3 regions of the Crystallibacter crystallopoietes genome follow, and region 3 is predicted to be linked to each of the others. Evidence: riboswitches for the same ligand, from Rfam matches in the RefSeq annotation. Region 3 holds a riboswitch; each other region holds the start of a gene.
What was found. Region 3 has a riboswitch for thiamine pyrophosphate ahead of thiD (bifunctional hydroxymethylpyrimidine kinase/phosphomethylpyrimidine kinase). Riboswitches for the same ligand answer to the same signal wherever they lie in the genome.
Positions count from the first base shown of each region.

Region 1: linked by a shared signal. The riboswitch ahead of thiO (glycine oxidase ThiO) and the one ahead of thiD (bifunctional hydroxymethylpyrimidine kinase/phosphomethylpyrimidine kinase) in region 3 are both predicted to bind thiamine pyrophosphate.
Region 2: linked by a shared signal. The riboswitch ahead of AC20117_RS02960 (ECF transporter S component) and the one ahead of thiD (bifunctional hydroxymethylpyrimidine kinase/phosphomethylpyrimidine kinase) in region 3 are both predicted to bind thiamine pyrophosphate.

Region 1 is NZ_CP018863.1:122,385-128,413, forward strand. Features, by position in the region: gene AC20117_RS00540 (TetR/AcrR family transcriptional regulator) at 1-27, shown strand, start outside; gene AC20117_RS00545 (DUF3107 domain-containing protein) at 75-299, shown strand; gene AC20117_RS00550 (hypothetical protein) at 314-613, shown strand; gene AC20117_RS00555 (4a-hydroxytetrahydrobiopterin dehydratase) at 636-968, opposite strand; gene AC20117_RS00560 (thiazole synthase) at 983-1,750, opposite strand; gene thiS (sulfur carrier protein ThiS) at 1,754-1,990, opposite strand; gene thiO (glycine oxidase ThiO) at 1,987-3,138, opposite strand; TPP riboswitch at 3,135-3,268, opposite strand; gene thiE (thiamine phosphate synthase) at 3,372-4,013, shown strand; gene AC20117_RS00580 (ferritin-like fold-containing protein) at 4,047-4,754, opposite strand; gene AC20117_RS00585 (RNB domain-containing ribonuclease) at 4,806-6,029, shown strand, end outside.
Region 2 is NZ_CP018863.1:616,061-622,089, reverse strand. Features, by position in the region: gene AC20117_RS02995 (Na+/H+ antiporter subunit A) at 1-495, shown strand, start outside; gene AC20117_RS02990 (Na(+)/H(+) antiporter subunit C) at 492-965, shown strand; gene AC20117_RS02985 (Na+/H+ antiporter subunit D) at 962-2,584, shown strand; gene AC20117_RS02980 (Na+/H+ antiporter subunit E) at 2,581-3,147, shown strand; gene AC20117_RS02975 (MrpF/PhaF family protein) at 3,159-3,428, shown strand; partial or broken gene mnhG (monovalent cation/H(+) antiporter subunit G) at 3,418-3,795, shown strand; gene AC20117_RS02965 (DUF4235 domain-containing protein) at 3,978-4,274, opposite strand; TPP riboswitch at 4,349-4,487, shown strand; gene AC20117_RS02960 (ECF transporter S component) at 4,540-5,154, shown strand; gene AC20117_RS02955 (ABC transporter ATP-binding protein) at 5,158-6,029, shown strand, end outside.
Region 3 is NZ_CP018863.1:4,229,354-4,235,382, reverse strand. Features, by position in the region: gene AC20117_RS19495 (Rne/Rng family ribonuclease) at 1-2,915, shown strand, start outside; TPP riboswitch at 2,996-3,094, shown strand; gene thiD (bifunctional hydroxymethylpyrimidine kinase/phosphomethylpyrimidine kinase) at 3,161-4,636, shown strand; gene rplU (50S ribosomal protein L21) at 4,858-5,166, shown strand; gene rpmA (50S ribosomal protein L27) at 5,222-5,485, shown strand; gene obgE (GTPase ObgE) at 5,616-6,029, shown strand, end outside.

The DNA of each region.
Region 1 (6,029 bases), 660 kb from region 3:
ATTTCACGGTTCCCCAAGGAATCCTAAGATAGATTTCGAACCAGACATCGTTCGCACACCAGGAGGCATCAGTAGTGGAAATCAAGATTGGTATTCAGAACGTCGGCCGCGAGATCGTCGTCGAGTCCGACGAGTCCGCGGATGAAGTTGCCGAAATGGTTTCCCGTGCCATGAACGGCGGCGCCGAGCTGCGCCTGAAGGACAGCAAGGGCAATCTGGTCATCGTCCCGACCAATGTCCTCGGCTATGTGGAAATCGGCGCCGAGGAGCCGCGTAAGGTCGGCTTCGGGGCCCTCTAACCCCTAACAGCACCGTGGTCCAGTTCGTACTGATCATTCTGGTGGCAGCCGCCGTGGGCATGAGCGCGTGGGGCATAGACAACAAGCGCCACGCCTACGGCGTCCTGCTGCTGCCGGCATCGGCCATCCTGGCCGCCACCATCTTGTGGCTCATCCTGATGTTCGCAGACCTTGGCTCTCAGCCCGGCGCGGAGCATCTGAGTTGGCTGCTGCCCATGGTGCTGGCCGTTCCCGTGGCCTGGCTGACGGCGCTCCTGGTCGGACGACGTCGCGTCGCCGCGGACGTGGAGCGCCTGACCGAAGCCTTGCGCTGACCCGCCGGAGGGTACCTGGCCGTCAGGCCGGGTACTTGTCCGGTTGGGCCGTGGCTCCCAGCCGGATGGCAAGCTCACTTAACGAAGTGGCTGCAGCGACGTCGCGGGTTGTTACCGCGGACCCTGCATCATGTGACGTCAGCCGGATGAAGACCTTGTTGTAGCGCCAGTCGAGGTCCGGATGGTGATTGGCCTCCTCGGCCAGCTCTCCCGCCCCGGCAATGAAATCGAGCGCAGCCCGCCCGTTCTCGAGCTTGAAGACGGTGACCAGCGCGCCTTCGCTGTGGCGCCAATCCGGCAGCGTCCTGAGCTGTTCATCGATCTGCTTGCTGTCCAGCTTGTCCTCGGCGCCCATTGCTCCTCCTGTGGCTAGAGATCAGGGCGGCCTGCAAACGATGATGAAGCCAAAGCGTGCTCCCGTTTGGGGATCCGGCCGCCTGTTGCCGCCAGCCTACCGGCCATGACCGCATGTTTGAAGGCTTCGGCCATCCGGACCGGATGCTGGGCCCTGGTCACTGCCGTGGCCAGCAGGACGGCGTCGCAGCCCAGCTCCATGGCCAGCGCCGCGTCCGACGCCGTGCCAATGCCGGCGTCCAGCACTACCGGAATCCCGGCGCGCGAGACAATCAACTCGATGTTGTGCGGATTGAGGATCCCCAGTCCGGTACCGATCGGAGCACCCAGCGGCATGACGGCGGCAGCACCCAGCAGCTCGAGCCGGCGGGCCAGCACCGGGTCGTCATTGGTGTACGCGAAGACCTTGAACCCGCGGTTGACCAGTGCCTCGGTTGCTTCCACGAGTTCCACCGCGTCGGGCAGCAGTGTCTCTTCGTCCGCGATGACTTCGAGTTTCACCCAGTTCGTTTCCAGGGCTTCACGCCCCAGCTCGGCGGTCATTACCGCCTCCCGCGCCGTGTAGCAGCCTGCCGTGTTCGGCAGTACCCGGATACCATTGCGTTCCAGCAGGTCGAAGACCGAGGTGCCAGTGCCGGCGGCGTAGCGGCGCATCGCTACCGTCGTGAGTTCCGTTCCGGAAGCCAGCAGGGCCTCGCCCAAACCATCCAGGCTCGGCGCGCCGCCCGTGCCCATGATCAGGCGCGATCCGAGCCTGACTCCGTCGATCATCAGTTCATCCATTATTCAGCCTCCCTGTACTGCGGTCACGAGTTCCACGCCGTCGCCGTCGGCGAGCACGGTCCGGGCCCAACTGCCGCGCGGCGCCACCTCAGAGTTCAGCGCTACAGCCACACCGAGCCGTCCGCCGTCGGCCGGCCGCCCGTCCTCCGTCAATTCGCGGCCGGTGGTCCCGGCCACCAGTTCGAGCAGTGTCGGCGCGGTCGGCAAGGTGTGCGGACTGCCGTTGACGGTGATCTTCATACGTGACTCTCCTTGGTCATATTGCTGAACCTGTCGGGATTGAATTGCAGTAGCTCGGCGGAGATTTGCACCCCGTCGATGAGATCGGCGCAGATCCTGGCCGCAACCGGCGTCAGCAGCACTCCGTGGCGGAAGAATCCGGTAGCAACTACCAGCCCCGGAAGCTCCTCCGCCCCTGCCGCCACCCGCCCAAGCAACGGCGCGTTATCCGGTGTTCCCGGCCGGGCGCGGCAGGTCATCTGTTCGAGCGCGAGTTCCGCAACTGCCGGCACCAGCGTCTGGGCGTCACGGAGCAACTGGTACACCCCGCCCGCCGACACGTCCGCGGAGCCGTCCTCACGCTGGGTGGCTCCGATTACCACCGTGCCGTCCCCGCGCGGGACAAGATAAACAGGGTGCCCGCGTACGATGCCCCGGATTGTGGAGGTGAGGAACGGCTGCAGGCCTGCCGGCACGCGCAGCCGCAGAATGTCCCCGTACACCGGACGCAGCGGCAGCCGCAGCCCTTCGGGCAGGCCGGAGAGTGCGGCGGCCGCAAGCCCGTTCGCCACCACCGTTTCGTCTGCCTCGATGGCCTCGCCGCCTGCCAGCTGCACGCCAGCAACGCTGCCGTCAGCATCCGTGAGGAGTCCGGCCGCCTTTTCACTAACGACGGCGGCGCCTGAGTTCCGCAGCATCTTCAGTAACGCTGCGGCAAGGGCCCGTGGATCCACCTGGTGGTCTCCCGGTGCGTAGAAGGCGCCGGTCAGAGCCGGGCCCAGGCTGGGTTCGAGCCGGCGGGCCTCGCGGCTGGTGATCTCATGAACCTCGAGCCCTTCGGCCAGCTGTGCCTGTTTCAGGTCTGCGAGCGCGGCGCGGTCCGCGGCGTCGAAAGCGGCCACCAAGGTCCCGGTTTCCTGGTAGCCGGTCTCCCCCAGCCCTGCAATGAACCCGGGGTAAAGCCGGGCGGACTCACGGGTCAGCGCGAGCAACCGCTCTTCCTGGTAGTGCAATTCGCTGACCGGGGCCAGCATGCCGGCGGCGGCGTAGGTGGCGCCCGCGCCGGGAGCGGGATCGATGACGGTGACACGGTGGCCGCGGCGGGTGGCTTCTGCGGCGATACCCAGTCCCACTATGCCCGCACCGATGACGGCAATATGTTTGGACAACTTTGAGCTTCCTTCCCTACGCCGGCATGACCCGGATCAGGTTCGACGGTCGGTGCCAGGCACCCTCTCAGCCTGTCGGCCGCCGGCAATTGCCGCACGTGCCGCGTATCAGGCTCCCGCAGTGTTTTCTCCAGTGTAGCCATAGTCGCGGCTTCGCCGTCGTCACATGCTGCCGCAAGCCGGCGTCCCGCCACCGCGGAGTTCCTTGCGCGGTTTGCCTTATGGTTGCAGGTATGGATTTTTCCTCTGCCCAGCTTTACCTTTGCACCGACGCGCGCCGCGACCGTGGGGACTTCGAGCAGTTCCTCGATGCTGCCTACTCCGGCGGCGTGGACATCATCCAGTTGCGGGACAAGACCCTCGACGCCGCCGAGGAGCTGGAGCTGCTCGGCGTGCTCGCCGACGTTGCCGCCCGGCATGCGAAGCCGTGGTCCGTCAATGACAGGGCGGATCTGGCTGCGGTGGCCGGGGCGCCGGTCTTCCACGTCGGCCAGCAGGACCTGCCGCCGGCCGCGGCGCGCTCTTTGCTCGGGCCCGCTGCCGCCATCGGCCGCTCCACGCACACTCCGGAACAGGCAGCAGCCGCCCTGGCCGATGACACCCTGGACTATTTCTGCACCGGTCCGCTCTGGGCCACTCCGACCAAGCCGGGCCGGGCCGCCGTCGGTCTTCAGCTGGTGGAATTTACTGCCGCCCAGCAGGGGCAGACGGGTTCCGGCAAGCCGTGGTTTGCGATCGGCGGCATCGATCTGGACAACATCGACCGGGTGACGGAGGCCGGGGCCAAACGCGTGGTCGTCGTCCGTGCCGTCACCGATGCCGATGATCCCGCGGAGGCCGCCCGGGCGCTGAAGTCCGCGCTGCCGCCGCTGTAGCCGCTGGTTCCACCCGCCGGGCTGCCTGAACGCTTAGGCGGTCAGGCCCAAGGCATTCATCCGGCGGGAATGGTTCCGGGTGAGTTCCGCAAAGAGTTCCGCCGTAACGGTCTGCTGGGCGGCCGGGTCATCCAGCCCCAGCAGGGCGCCCAGGAAGGCGCGCTCGATCCCGATGCGCTGCGCCTGCGTCAACGCCTCGCCGACCAGCCGCCGGCCCCACAGGGCAAGCCTCGAGGCCAGCCGCTCGTCATGTTCCAGCGCCCTGCGCAGCCGGGTGGTGAGCAAGGTCAGCTGGTCTTCGTTTTCTTTGATCCTGGACACCAGCGCGCGTGTATCGGGATCCAGCCGGTCGGCGATCGCCCGGTAGAAATCTCCCGAGACGGCGTCGGTAACATAGGCCTTCATCAACGATTCGTACCAGTCTCCGGGCCGCGTCCGCTCATGGAACGCGTCGATCGAAGCTTGGAAGGGCGCCATGGCAACTTGCACGTCGACGCCGAGGCGGGCCAGCTCGGCGCTGACAAGTTCAAAGTGCCCGAATTCGACAACGGCTAGGCGTCCGAGATCAGCGCGGTCTTTCAAAGTCGGTGAGAACCGGGCGTCCGAGGAGAACCGCTCGAAGGCGGACAGCTCGCCGTAGGCCATGACGCCGTAAAGATCAACGACATGCTGCAGCTGTTCCGCTCCTGTCCCATTGCTGGTGGCCGGACGATCAGCGGGGAAGGATCCTTCGGAACTCATGAGCACTACCCTAACGCCCCACCTGCGGCGCTGTGGCGATAGGCTGAGCCTGTGCCGTATTCACACGTTGACGCCAGAGTTAATGAATCGCAGCATCTGCTCGCCCGTGTGCTGAAGGAACTGCGCACCGAGCTGGAACTTCCTGCGGCGTTCAGCCCTTCGGTCATCGCGGAGGCCGAGAAGGCCGTGGCGCAACTGCCCATGCCTGCCGCGGATCTGACCGCCCTGGACTTTGTCACCATCGATCCACCGAGCTCCACCGACCTGGACCAGGCGATGTACATCGAGCGCGACGGCGGGGGCTACCGGCTCTGGTATGCCATCGCCGATGTTCCCGCTTTTGTTGCTCCCGGCGGTGAACTTGACGCTGAGACGCGACGGCGCGGCCAGACCATCTACGCTCCTGACGGACGCATTCCGCTTCACCCGCCGGTAATCAGCGAAGACGCCGGCAGCCTCCTCCCGGACCAGGACCGCAGCGCCTTCGTGTGGGAATTCGAGCTCGACGCCGCCGCGGTCGTCAGTACGGTCTCGTTGCGCCGGGCCAGAATACGCAGCCGCGCCAAGCTGAACTACGAACAGGTCCAGCAGGACATCGATTCCGGCGAAGCGCCGGTCTATCTGCAGCTGCTCAAAGAAGTAGGGCGGAAGCGCATCGAGCTGGAGCGGCAGCGCGGCGGCGCCAGCCTGAACCTGCCGGACGAGGAAATAGCCCATGACGGCCGCCATTACTTCATCGTGGCGAGGCCCGCACGGCCGGTCGAGGACTGGAACGCCCAGATTTCGCTGATGACCGGCATGGCGGCAGCGGAAATCATGCTCGAGGGCAAGGTAGGGATCCTGCGCACCATGCCCGCTCCGGACGAGGAGTCGGAGGCCCGCTTCCGCCGCCAGACCAAGGCGCTGGGCCACCCCTGGCCGGAGGGAATTGCCTACGGCGAATATCTGCGCGGCCTCAACACCGCGGATCCGAAACAGCTGGCATTGATGAACGCCGCCGGGTCGCTGTTCCGCGGTGCCGGCTACACACCGTTCGATGGCGAGGTGCCGCAGGAACAGACCCAGGCGGCGATCGCCGCGCCATACGCCCACACCACCGCACCGCTGCGCCGGCTGGTGGACCGTTTCGTGCTGGTCATCTGCGAGGCGTTGTGCGCCAAGACCGAGGTGCCCGGCTGGGCCCGGCAGGCCTTGCCCGAACTCCCCCAGCTGATGGCTGCCTCGGACCAGCTGTCCGGACGGTTGGAACGTGCGGCACTGGACGCGGTGGAAGCG
Region 2 (6,029 bases), 1.1 Mb from region 3:
ATCATCTTCGAGGTCATTACCCGACTGCTGTTCCACTCCTTAATCATCTTCTCGATCTACCTCCTGCTGACCGGGCACAACTTGCCCGGCGGCGGCTTCGCCGGCGGACTGCTGGCAGGCATCGCCCTGGCGGTCAGGTACCTTGCGGGCGGACGAGTAGAACTGGCCGAGGCCACCCCGGTCAGTGCGGGTTTCCTGCTCGGCGCCGGACTGGGGATCGCTTCCTTGACCGCCATGGCACCGCTGCTCTTTGGCGGCGAGGTCTTCCAAAGCGCCATCATCCATTTCAGCCTGCCGGTCTTCGGGGACCACAAGTTCGTCACGTCGACCCTCTTCGATATCGGGGTCTACCTGGTGGTGGTGGGCCTGGTGCTCGACGTGCTGCGCAGTTTCGGCGCGGAAGTAGATGAGCGCAGCCAGGAGAAGGCACCAAAACCGGATGAGGGTGTGCCGCAGCCGGCACCGGACTCCATCGAGGAAGGAGTAGCACGATGACGGTGAACATCACGCTGCTCGTGGTCATGGGCGTTCTCGTGGCAGTGGGCGTCTATCTGATCCTCGAACGCAGCCTGACCCGGGTCATGCTCGGACTGATGATGCTGGCCAATGGCGCCAACATCCTGTTGCTGACTACCGGTGGCGCCGCTGGCTTGGCGCCGCTGTACGACGCAGATATTCCTGCGGGGGAATACAATGACCCGCTGCCGCAGGCGCTCATCCTGACCTCCATCGTGATTTCCTTCGCGGTGACCGCGTTCATGCTCGGCATTATCTACCGGTCCTGGGTACTGGGCCGCCAGGACGAAGTGCAGGACGATATTGAAGACCGCCGCGTGGCCAATCAGCCCAGCTTCGACGCCGAGGACGATACCGCCATCCCGGTAGAGACCACCGAGTTTGTCATGCCGGCAGACGCCGATGAACGGCCGGCAGCACCGAAGACCAGAGTTCGGGGACAAGAATGAACGCCGCTAGCCTGGCCCCGCTGGCCGTTGTCCTTCCCTTCCTGGGCGCTGCTTTTGCGTTCATCCTGATCCGCCGGCCGGTTGCGCAACGCACGGTGGCCATCACCACGCTCGCCCTGACCCTGTCCGTCGAACTGCTCATGCTGTGGTCGGCCTGGACCCAGGGCGTGCAGGCCGTGTTCCTCGGCGGCTGGGTGCCTCCGTTCGGCATCTCCCTGGTGGTGGACGAGCTTTCATCCCTGATGCTCGTGATCTCCTCGGCCGTGAGCCTGGCGGTGCTGGTCTACGCATCCGGCCAAGGCATGGCAGATGGGGACGAGGACGGTCCCATCTCGATTTTCCATCCCACTTACCTGATCCTCGTGGCGGGGGTGTCCAACGCTTTCCTCACCGGGGACCTGTTCAACCTCTACGTAGGTTTCGAGATTCTGCTGACCGCCAGTTATGTCCTGATGACCATGGGCGGGACGGGGCCACGTGTCCGGGCTGGCGTGACGTACGTGGTGGTCAGCGTTATTTCGTCGATGCTGTTCCTGCTCTCCATTGCGATGATCTACGCGGCGACCGGCACCATCAACATGGCCGACCTGGCCGTGAAGCTGGGCGAACTGGATGACTCCACGCAAATGATTCTGCACCTGATGCTGGTGGTGGCGTTCGGCATCAAGGCCGCGGTGTTCCCGCTGTCCTTCTGGCTGCCCGACTCGTATCCCACCGCACCGGCCCCGGTTACCGCAGTGTTCGCCGGCCTGCTGACCAAGGTGGGTGTCTACGCCCTGATCCGGACCGAGACGCTGCTCTTTCCGGGGGACCGGATCAACACCTTCCTGATGATCGTTGCGCTGCTGACCATGCTGGTCGGCATCCTCGGAGCGCTGGCCCAGATCGACATCAAACGCATGCTCTCGTTCACGCTGGTCAGCCACATCGGCTACATGGTTTTCGGCCTGGCGATGAGCTCAGTGGTCGGACTGGGATCGACGATGTACTACGTGGCGCACCACATTACCGTCCAGACCAGCCTGTTCCTGGTGGCGGGTCTGATCGAACGCCGCGGCGGCACCTCCAACATGGACCGGCTGGGCGGCATGGCGAAGCTCTCGCCGCTGCTGGCGATCCTGTACTTTGTGCCGGCCATGAACCTGGCGGGCATCCCGCCCTTCTCCGGCTTCCTCGGCAAGCTGGGCCTGCTGCAAGGCGGCGTCGATCTTGCCACCCCGGTGTCGTACACGCTGGTGATCGGCAGCGTCGTCACCTCCCTGCTGACCCTGATGGCCATGGCCCGCGTCTGGAACAGGGCCTTCTGGCGGACGCCGGAGGACGCCGAGCATCCGGATCCGGTGCTGCTGGCCAGCAAGCCGGACGGTTCCACGCTGCGCACCTCCAAGTACGTGACCGACAAGCCCACCGGCCGGTTCTCCGGCAGGGGGACCATCCACCTGCTGCCCAAGAGCATGGTCGGAGCCACCATGGGCCTGGTGGCACTCGGAGTGGCACTGACCGTCTTCGCCGGCCCGCTGTTCCAGCTGAGCGATCAGGGCGCCCGGGCGATGCTCGAGCGCACACCCTACATCGAAGCCGTTCTCGGCACCGGCGCGGCACAGGGGGTTGAGCAATGACCCGTTCCCGGATTCCGCTGCTCGTCGAAATTCCCCTGCTGGTCTGGCTGGTCATCCTCTGGGGCGCCCTCTGGCAGGACTTCAGCGCCGGCAACCTGATTTTCGGACTGCTCATCGCCCTCGCCGTCGTCAATATCTTTTACTTGCCGCCGGTAGAACTTGCCGGACGGCTGAATCTGTGGGCAGCAGCCGTGTTCGTGGCGGCGTTCGTACTGAACGTGGCCAAGGCCAGTTTCGAGGTCTTCTGGATCGCGCTCACCCGGGGACCAAGGACCAAGAACGGTGTGGTGGCCGTCCAGCTGCGCAGCCATTCGGACCTGCTGGTTACCGCCACCGGTCACACCATCTCGCTGATTCCCGGGAGTCTCGTGGTGGACGTGGACCGGTCCACGTCGACGCTCTACCTGCACGTGCTGGACATTCCGGACCCGGACAAGGCGGACCGGTTCCGCGACCAGGTCCGCAGGATCGAGGCCGGGCTGATCCGGGCCATCGGCAGTAAAGAGGAAGTCGCCATGGTCAAAGCGGAGGCAGCAAACCGGCGGAACGGAGGAACCAGTTGAACAGTCCGTTCATGGAAGTTGTCCTGGTGATCGTCACGGTCGTCCTGGCCTTCTCCGCCGCCGTCGCAATCTCCCGCATTGTCAAAGGCCCCTCCATCTTGGACAGGGTGATCGCTATCGACGTTCTGCTGGCCATCGTCTGCGCGGGCCTGATAGCTGACATGGCCGTCCGGAAGCATCAGGCCAATCTGACCTTGGTGATCATCATTTCCCTGATCGGCTTCATCGGCTCAGTCACGGTAGCCCGCTTCGTCATCGACAGGCGGACCCATGAACACTGATTTTGTGCTGGAAATTGCCGCCGGACTCTGCCTGGTCCTCGGGGCGCTTATGTCCCTGGCCGCCGCTATCGGGCTGCTCCGGTTTCCGGACCTGCTCTCGCGGATGCACGCAGCCACCAAGCCCCAGGTTTTCGGGCTGCTGCTGCTGCTGATCGGCCTGGCCCTGCAGCTCCGCAGCTGGGCAGCGGTGCCGGTGCTGATTATCGCCTGGCTGTTCCAGCTGCTGACGGTTCCGGTGTCGGCACACATGGTGGGCCGTGCTGGTTACCGCACCAAGCACCTGCACCGGGAAACACTGAGCGTGGACGACCTGGATGCGGTGGTCCAGAAAGCCGCGGCGGAAGAAGCCGAACGCCGGAAGGCGGATGCCGCGGAAGAGGCGGCGCTGGCTGCCGATCCCGAGCTGGCGGCGGAACTGGACGCCGCCGGGAAGGCTGACGAAAAGCCTGCAGGAAAGCTGAAGGGCGCGTTGCGGATCAAGGAGCCAAAGGAAGCGGCGGCGAAGGCTTCCGCCAAACGCCGCCGCGAATCCTGAAACTGCCCCGGGGACTAGACCATGTCGCGGGTCCGGTTGAAGCGGTTGACTGCCTGCATGGTTCCGCGCTGGGAAAGCACACGGATGATCGCGCTGACAGTACCGGAAATCGCGGCAAAGGCGAGGGTGGCGCGCAGGCTGTTCTCCATGTCGTCGTCATGCTTGGGGGAGTCCTCCCCGGTGACGGCCTTCCACAGGATGTCGATGAGCTTGGCGCCGGCCAGGCCCGCACCGATGCTCACCAACGTACCCAGAAGTTTCAAAACCATACTCATTTGCCACTGCCCTTCGTCGGTAATGTCATCTGCCACCCAGCCTAGCGTTTTCCGGGTCGGCTGCCACCCGCCGTCGTCAGTAGTACACTGGAAGACGCTTGAAAAAGCACACATGACGACAGGGGAGCGTCCGTCACGGTAACCACGGCAAGCAGCGGTACCGGGTCGGGACGCTGAGAGTGCGGCCAGCCGCAGACCCTCGAACCTGCTCCGGTTAGTACCGGCGAAGGGAGTCGAGATCTCAGGGTGTGCCCGGAAAAGCCGGGTTGCCCTCCCCTCCTGAACCTCAGGAGGATTTTCCATGAACACCGTTACACCTTCCCCGCAGGCTGCTGCGCGCAAACCCCGTTACACCTGGCGAGTTGTCGATATTGTCGTGGCGTCCGTGATCGGCGTAGCCATCGGCGTTATCTTCTGGGCCTGGTCCGCCGGTTATTCGGGCATCGCGGTGCTGACCGCGGCCTTCCCGCCAGCCGGCGGGCTCTATGCCGGCGGCTGGCTCACGGCCGGGGTCCTGGGTGGGCTGCTCATCCGCAAGCCCGGCGCGGCGATCTACTGCGAGGTCCTCGCGGCCGCCGTGTCGAGCCTGCTGGGCACGCAGTTCGGCCTCACCGTGCTCCTCTCCGGCCTGATCCAGGGCGTCGGCGCGGAACTGGTCTTCCTGCTCTTCCTCTACAAGAAGTTCAACCTCGGCGTGTCGCTGCTGGCCGGGCTGGGTGCAGGCCTGGCGCTGGCCATCGGCGAGAACATCCTGTGGAACGTGGAATGGGCCACAGACTGGAAGCTCTGGTACACGCTGTTCGCCGCAGTCTCCGGCGTGGTCATCGCCGGCCTGCTGCCCTGGCTGGCGATGAGGGGACTGGCCAAGACGGGCGCGCTCTCGTCCTTTGCCGCCGGCCGGACGGCAGACGTATAGGCCATGGCAAACACTCAAAGCACGACGGCGGAGCGCGGCCGCCCGGCCGCCGTTACCGCCGAGGGATACGGCTGGCGCCATGCCGGCCGCAAGGATCCGGCGGTCAGCGACGTGAGCTTCAGGATCGAGCCGGGGGAGCGCGTGCTGCTGCTCGGCGCCTCCGGTGCCGGCAAATCCACCCTGCTGCATGCCATCGCGGGGGTGCTGGGCGACGAAGGCGAAGGGGACGAAGCCGGCCGCCTGACCGTCGACGGCATGCACCCGGTCCAGTCCCGCGGCCGGACGGGACTGGTGCTTCAGGACCCGGAGTCGCAGGTGGTCATGGCCCGGGTGGGGGACGAGGTCACCTTCGGCGCGGAGAACATGGCCCTGCCGCGGGACGAAATCTGGTCGCGGGTGCGCAAAAGCCTGTCGGATGTGGGCCTCGAAGTCCCGCTGGACCACCCCACCACCGCACTCTCCGGCGGACAGAAGCAGCGGCTCGCACTGGCATCGGTCCTGGCCATGCGGCCGGGAGTCCTGTTGCTGGACGAGCCCACGGCGAACCTGGACCCGGACGGCGTACTGGAGGTCCGGGACGCCGTCGTCGGGGTGCTTGAGCGCACCGGCGCCACCCTGATTGTGGTGGAGCACCGCGTGGCCATCTGGGCGGACGTGGTGGATCGGGTCATCGTGCTGGCGGCCGACGGTGGAGTTCTCGCCGACGGTCCGCCGGCTGAGGTGCTCAATGCCGCAGGTACCAGGGAACGACTGATCGAAGCGGGTGTCTGGGTCCCCGGCTACACGCCCCGGCTGCGCACGCCCGGGCCCCCCAGCGGCCGCGGTAACGGCGGGAGCCACAGCACGCCGGGCACGGGCCTGCTCCGGGCGGCGGA
Region 3 (6,029 bases):
CCGTGGACAGCGCAGCCCCGCAGGAAGCCGCCGTTGAAACGGCACCGGATGCCGCCGGCGCCGAGTCCGGGACTGTAGCGGAGCCTGGCGAAGCGGATACCTCTGGAAGCACCGTTCCCGCCACGCGCAGCACCCGCACCCGTGCACGCCGAACGGCGGCTCCGAAAGCCACGCAGGAGAGCCCCGACGCAGCCGGACCGGATGCGTCCCCCACAGATACGTCGGCCCCAGCTCCGTCTGGCACAGAGCCGTCTGCCGCAGAGCCGTCTGCCGCAGAGCCGGTTTCCGGCCAGGCCACCGAGAATACAGCCGCGGCAGGGGAAGAGGCGGAAGAGGCCAACGAGCCAGCGGTGCTGAGCCCCTTCGCTGTCCCCGAATCGCCCGTACAGGTCCTCTTCCACGCGCCTGACCTGACCGCTGTCCGCCCCGTCCGTCCGGCCGCCGCCGAGGAAGAGACCGACGAGGATGAAGAAAGCGGCCGTCGCCGCAGCCGCCGGAACCGCCGCAGCAAGGGCCGGAACCGTGCCGACGCAGCCGAAACCGGCACCGAGACCGAGACGGAGACCCAGGGTGAAGGCGCCGAAGAAGCCGCTACAGAGTCCGGCGACGGCGTAACTGCCCGCCGCCGTCGTCGTCGGCGCCGCGGCGACCAGGACCTCGAGCTGACCGGCGGCCAGGACGATGATCCGCCCAACACGGTGACCCGCGTACGCGCTCCGCGTCCGGTCAGCGAGACCCCGCCCAGCGACCGCGTCTCCTCGGTGAAGGGCTCCACCCGGCTTGAGGCCAAGAAGCAGCGCCGGCGTGAATCGCGCGAAACCGGCAGGCGGCGCCAGGTCATCACCGAGGCAGAGTTCCTGGCCCGGCGTGAATCCGTGGACCGCCAGATGATTGTCCGCCAGCGCGATGACAGGATCCAGATCGGTGTCCTTGAAGACGGCGTGCTGGCCGAGCATTTCGTGTCCAAGACGCAGCAAGATTCCCTGATCGGCAACGTCTACGTTGGCAAGGTCCAGAACGTGCTGCCGAGCATGGAAGCGGCGTTCGTTGACATTGGGCGCGGCCGCAATGCCGTGCTGTACGCCGGCGAGGTCAACTGGGAGGCCGCGCATCTGGAGGGCCAGCCCCGCCGGATCGAGAACGCACTGAAGTCCGGCGACTCGGTGCTCGTCCAGGTCACGAAGGACCCGGTAGGCCACAAGGGTGCCCGCCTGACCAGCCAGATCTCGCTGCCCGGCCGCTTCCTCGTCTACGTGCCCGGCGGTTCCATGACCGGCATCTCCCGGAAGCTGCCTGACGTGGAGCGCAACCGACTCAAGAAGATCCTGAAGGAACACGTCCCCGAGGGCGCCGGCGTCATTGTCCGCACCGCGGCCGAAGGCGCCAGCGAAGAAGAGTTGATGAACGACATCAACCGGCTTCGCGCGCAGTGGGAAGGGATCGAACGCAAGTCGACCTCCAACAAGACGCTGCCGCCGGAACTGCTCTACGCAGAGCCTGACCTGACCATCAAGGTGGTCCGCGACGTCTTCAACGAGGACTTCTCGAAGCTCATCGTGTCCGGTGAAGAGGCCTGGGACACCATCGAGGCCTACGTGACCTATGTGGCACCGGATCTCGTGGACAGGCTGGAGAAGTGGACCGGCGCGGACGACATCTTCGCGGCCAACAGGATCGACGAGCAGATCCACAAGGCCCTCGAGCGCAAGGTCTTCCTGCCCTCGGGCGGGTCGCTGGTCATCGACCGTACCGAAGCCATGACCGTGGTGGACGTCAACACCGGCAAGTTCACCGGCTCCGGCGGCAACCTCGAAGAGACCGTCACCAAGAACAACCTGGAGGCGGCCGAAGAGGTAGTCCGGCAGCTGCGCCTGCGCGACATCGGCGGCATCATCGTCATCGACTTCATCGACATGGTGCTCGAGGCCAACCGCGATCTGGTGCTGCGCCGACTGGTCGAATGCCTGGGCCGGGACCGGACCAAGCACCAGGTAGCCGAAGTGACGTCGCTGGGCCTGGTCCAGATGACCCGCAAGCGGATGGGCACCGGGCTGCTGGAGGTCTTCGGCGAGAACTGCGAGCATTGCGGCGGCCGCGGCGTGGTCACCCACGACGAACCGCTGGAGCACCGCCGTGCCGCGGTGGCTGCTGAGCACCACCAGCACCTTGTCCGCGCTGAAAAGCCGGGGCGGCCGGAGAAGCCGTCCCGCAGTGAAAAGCGCCGGAGCAAGAGCCAGAACAACCAGGGCGCTGCGCCCTCGACGCCGGACAATGTTGTGGAACCGGAGCATGAGGACGACGCCGAGCGGCAAGCCAAGGCTCAGGCGGCCCGTGCCGCACTGGCCTCCATCGCCGCCGCAACCCACGCCGCCCATGAGGCCGAGGAACACGAGGCGGCCCGCAAGGCGGAACCGGCTGCAACCCCCGAGGCTCCGGTCCTGACCATCAACGGCGAAAAGGTTGTGCTGCCCCGCGCCGAACACAGCCCGGTAGCGGCCCGCGAAGAGCCGGTCCTGACGCTGGCGAGCCTGACGGATGCCTTCAACAAGGTCAGCCCGGAGATCGTCACGGAGCCGGAGCCGGAAACGCAACCGGAACCTGCGGGAAAGCCTGAGGTGACGCCGACGCCGGCTCCGGAGGCAAAACCTGAGGTGACGGCGCCGCCGGAGCGCCGCGGCCGCCGTCGTCGTGCCGCAAGCAGCCCCCAGGGATCCGCGAATCAAGCCCCCATTGAGCAGCGTGACGGCATGGAGCAGTCCGCGAAGGCGGCCCCGGCAGTTCAGCCGGCCTCCGGAGCGGGCGGCGCCGATGCGTCGGCGGGCCATGAAGAAGCTGGGGCCAAGCCTGATGCCGAGAAAAAGACTCCGGTGCAGCCGGTCATTCTGGGAGTCGGAGTTCCCGCGTCGGAACTCTGATCCCACACTGAGTAATTGCTGCTAGTAACAGGGGCGGTCCTTTCATGTCGAAAGGACCGCCCCTGATGCATTAGGCTGGCAGCAGTGACACGGGGTGCCAGCGACTGGCTGGCTGAGATTTTAGACCCGTTGAACCTGAACCAGTTAGGACTGGCGGAGGGATGTCGCTGCAGTCTTCGGGCCGCTGGCTGGCCAGCGTGGAATTCTGCCGTGCGTGTTCCGCCCTGAGCAGCAACGGAGCAGCCATGACCATTCGAACCACCCCCAGGGTTTTGAGCATTGCAGGAACCGATCCGTCCGGCGGCGCCGGGATCCAGGCGGACCTGAAGAGCATCGCAGCGAACGGCGGCTACGGTATGGCCGCGGTGACCGCCCTGGTAGCGCAGAACACCCAAGGCGTGCGCTCCGTCCACACGCCGCCGGCGTCATTCCTCACCGAACAGCTCACCGCGGTCAGCGACGACGTCTGCATCGATGCGGTGAAGATCGGCATGCTTGGTGACAGCGAGGTGATTGGCACGGTAGGCCGCTGGCTCGCTGAGGTGAGCCCCGCCGTCGTTGTCCTGGACCCGGTGATGGTGGCCACCAGCGGCGACCGGCTGCTGGCTGCGGAAGCGGAGGAAGCGCTGCGCCTGTTGCTCAACCAGGCCCACCTCGTGACGCCGAACCTGCCGGAGCTGGCGGTGCTGCTCGGTGCCGCGCCTGCCGCAGACTGGCAAGAGGCGCTGGCGCAGGGGAGGGAGCTCTCCCGCCGGCATGGCGTGATGGTTCTGGTCAAGGGCGGACACCTGCCCGCGGAGGACTGCCCCGATGCGCTGGTGGATGTGAACGGCCGGCTGGCGGGCGAGGTGGTTGAATTCCGTTCAGGGCGGGTGCGGACGAAAAACACGCACGGGACCGGCTGCTCGCTCTCGGCAGCGATGGCCACGGTGCAGGCCCGGACGGGGGACTGGACGGAGTCGCTCAAAGAGGTCAAGGAGTGGCTGTTCGGTGCGCTGGTGCGCGCTGACGAGCTGGAGGTCGGGAAGGGCAGCGGGCCCATCCACCATTTCCACCAGCACACGCCGCGTCCGGCGGACCGGTTCAGCACGGAAGTCTGGGAACGCACCGCCGGCATCCGGGCCGAGATCATGGAGCTGGATTTTGTGCGGCAGCTCGCGGCGGGGACCTTGAGCGAAGCGCAGTTCGGCTACTACCTGGCCCAGGACGCGCGCTACCTTAATGGCTACTCGCGGGCACTGGCCCGTGCCAGCGCGCTGGCGCCGACCGAGCAGGAACAGCTTTTCTGGGCCAAGAGCGCGCATAACTGCATCGAAGTCGAGGCTCAGCTGCACCGGGAATGGCTCGCCGGCCGCGGCGTCCAGTCGGAACAGGGGCCGGTCACCAAGGCGTACGTGGACCACTTGCTTGCCGTTAGCGCCGCGGGGAGCTACGCGGAGCTGGTGGCCGCTGTGGTTCCGTGCTACTGGCTGTATGCCCACGTAGGCGGTGAACTGTATGACCGGTACAAGTCCGCCGGAGCCGCGGGTCACCCGTACGGCGCGTGGATCGAGACTTATGCGGACGAGGAATTTGCGGAAGCCACCCGGCAGGCCGTGGCAATCATGGACGCGGCTGCCCAGCAGCTGCCGGAGCAGGAACGCGAACGGATGATGGCCGCCTTCGAGCATTCGGCGCGTTATGAGCTCCACTTTTTCGATGCGCCGAGGCTTTATGCTTGAACCACAACCGGTGTGGCCGGGCTAACAGCGCAGTTCCGCGGCGCGCCGCGGGGGCGTCATTTGCAGGAAATAGCGGAAATAGCGTAATCTTGATCTTCGGTGCGAACGCCTTCGAAGGGTAAATCCCGTAGGCGTCACTGCACAGTGCTGGCAGGCATCCTTTTACCGCCTGTATTCAAAGCGCATAACTGTATTAAACGTCGAGAGAAGTGAGTTCCCAAGTGGTGTACGCGATTGTCCGCGCAGGCGGCCGCCAAGAAAAGGTTTCCGTTGGAGACCTCGTAACCCTTGACCGCGTCCCCGGTGGAGCCGGTAGCACCTTCGAGCTGCCCGCGCTGCTCCTGGTCGATGGCGACAAGGTTACCTCCGCAGCTGATGAGCTGGCCAAGGTCAAGGTCACTGCAGAGATCATTGAGAATCTTCGCGGGCCGAAGATTGTCATCCAGAAGTTCAAGAACAAGACCGGCTACAAGAAGCGCCAGGGCTACCGTTCCGAACTGACCAAGGTCAAGGTCACCTCCATCGCGTAATTGCGGTCGGCAGGCTTCCAACAGTTTCCATAGACACAAAAGGTAGGCATAGCAAATGGCACATAAGAAAGGTGCGAGCTCCACTCGCAACGGTCGCGATTCCAACGCTCAGCGTTTGGGCGTAAAGCGCTTCGGCGGCCAGGTTGTTTCCGCTGGTGAGATCATCGTCCGCCAGCGTGGCACCCACTTCCACCCGGGCGCCAACGTCGGCCGTGGCGGCGACGACACCCTGTTCGCCCTCGAGGCCGGTGCGGTTGAGTTTGGTACTCGCCGCGGACGCCGCGTTGTGAACATCGTTGCTGCAGCAGCTGCCGAGTAATTTTCGGCAGTAATACAGCTTTCCAGTGAGGCGGGCCGCGGGTCCGCCTCACTGGTGTTTAACCAGACTAGAATCACTGATGGGCACATCCGGTGTGAACCGGGATCACCTGAAGTAAAAGGAGATAAACGTGGCAACTTTCGTTGACCGGGTTGTATTGCATGTATCCGGTGGAACCGGGGGCCACGGCTGTGTTTCCGTCAAGCGTGAAAAGTTCAAGCCGCTGGGCGGTCCGGACGGCGGTAACGGTGGCAACGGCGGCGACGTCATCCTGCGGGTCGACTCGCAGACCACCACCCTGCTGTCCTACCACCACGCACCGCACCGGCACGCCAGCAACGGCGACTTCGGCAAGGGCGATATGCGCCATGGCAGCAACGGCGAAACGCTGATCCTGCCTGTCCCGGACGGCACCGTGGTCAAGACCAAGGACGGCGAAGTGCTGGCCGACCTCATTGGCGAAGGCGCCGAGTACGTGGCGGCGGCTGGCGGCCAGGGCGGGCTGGGCAATGCCTCGCTGTCGTCGCAGAAGCGCAAGGCTCCT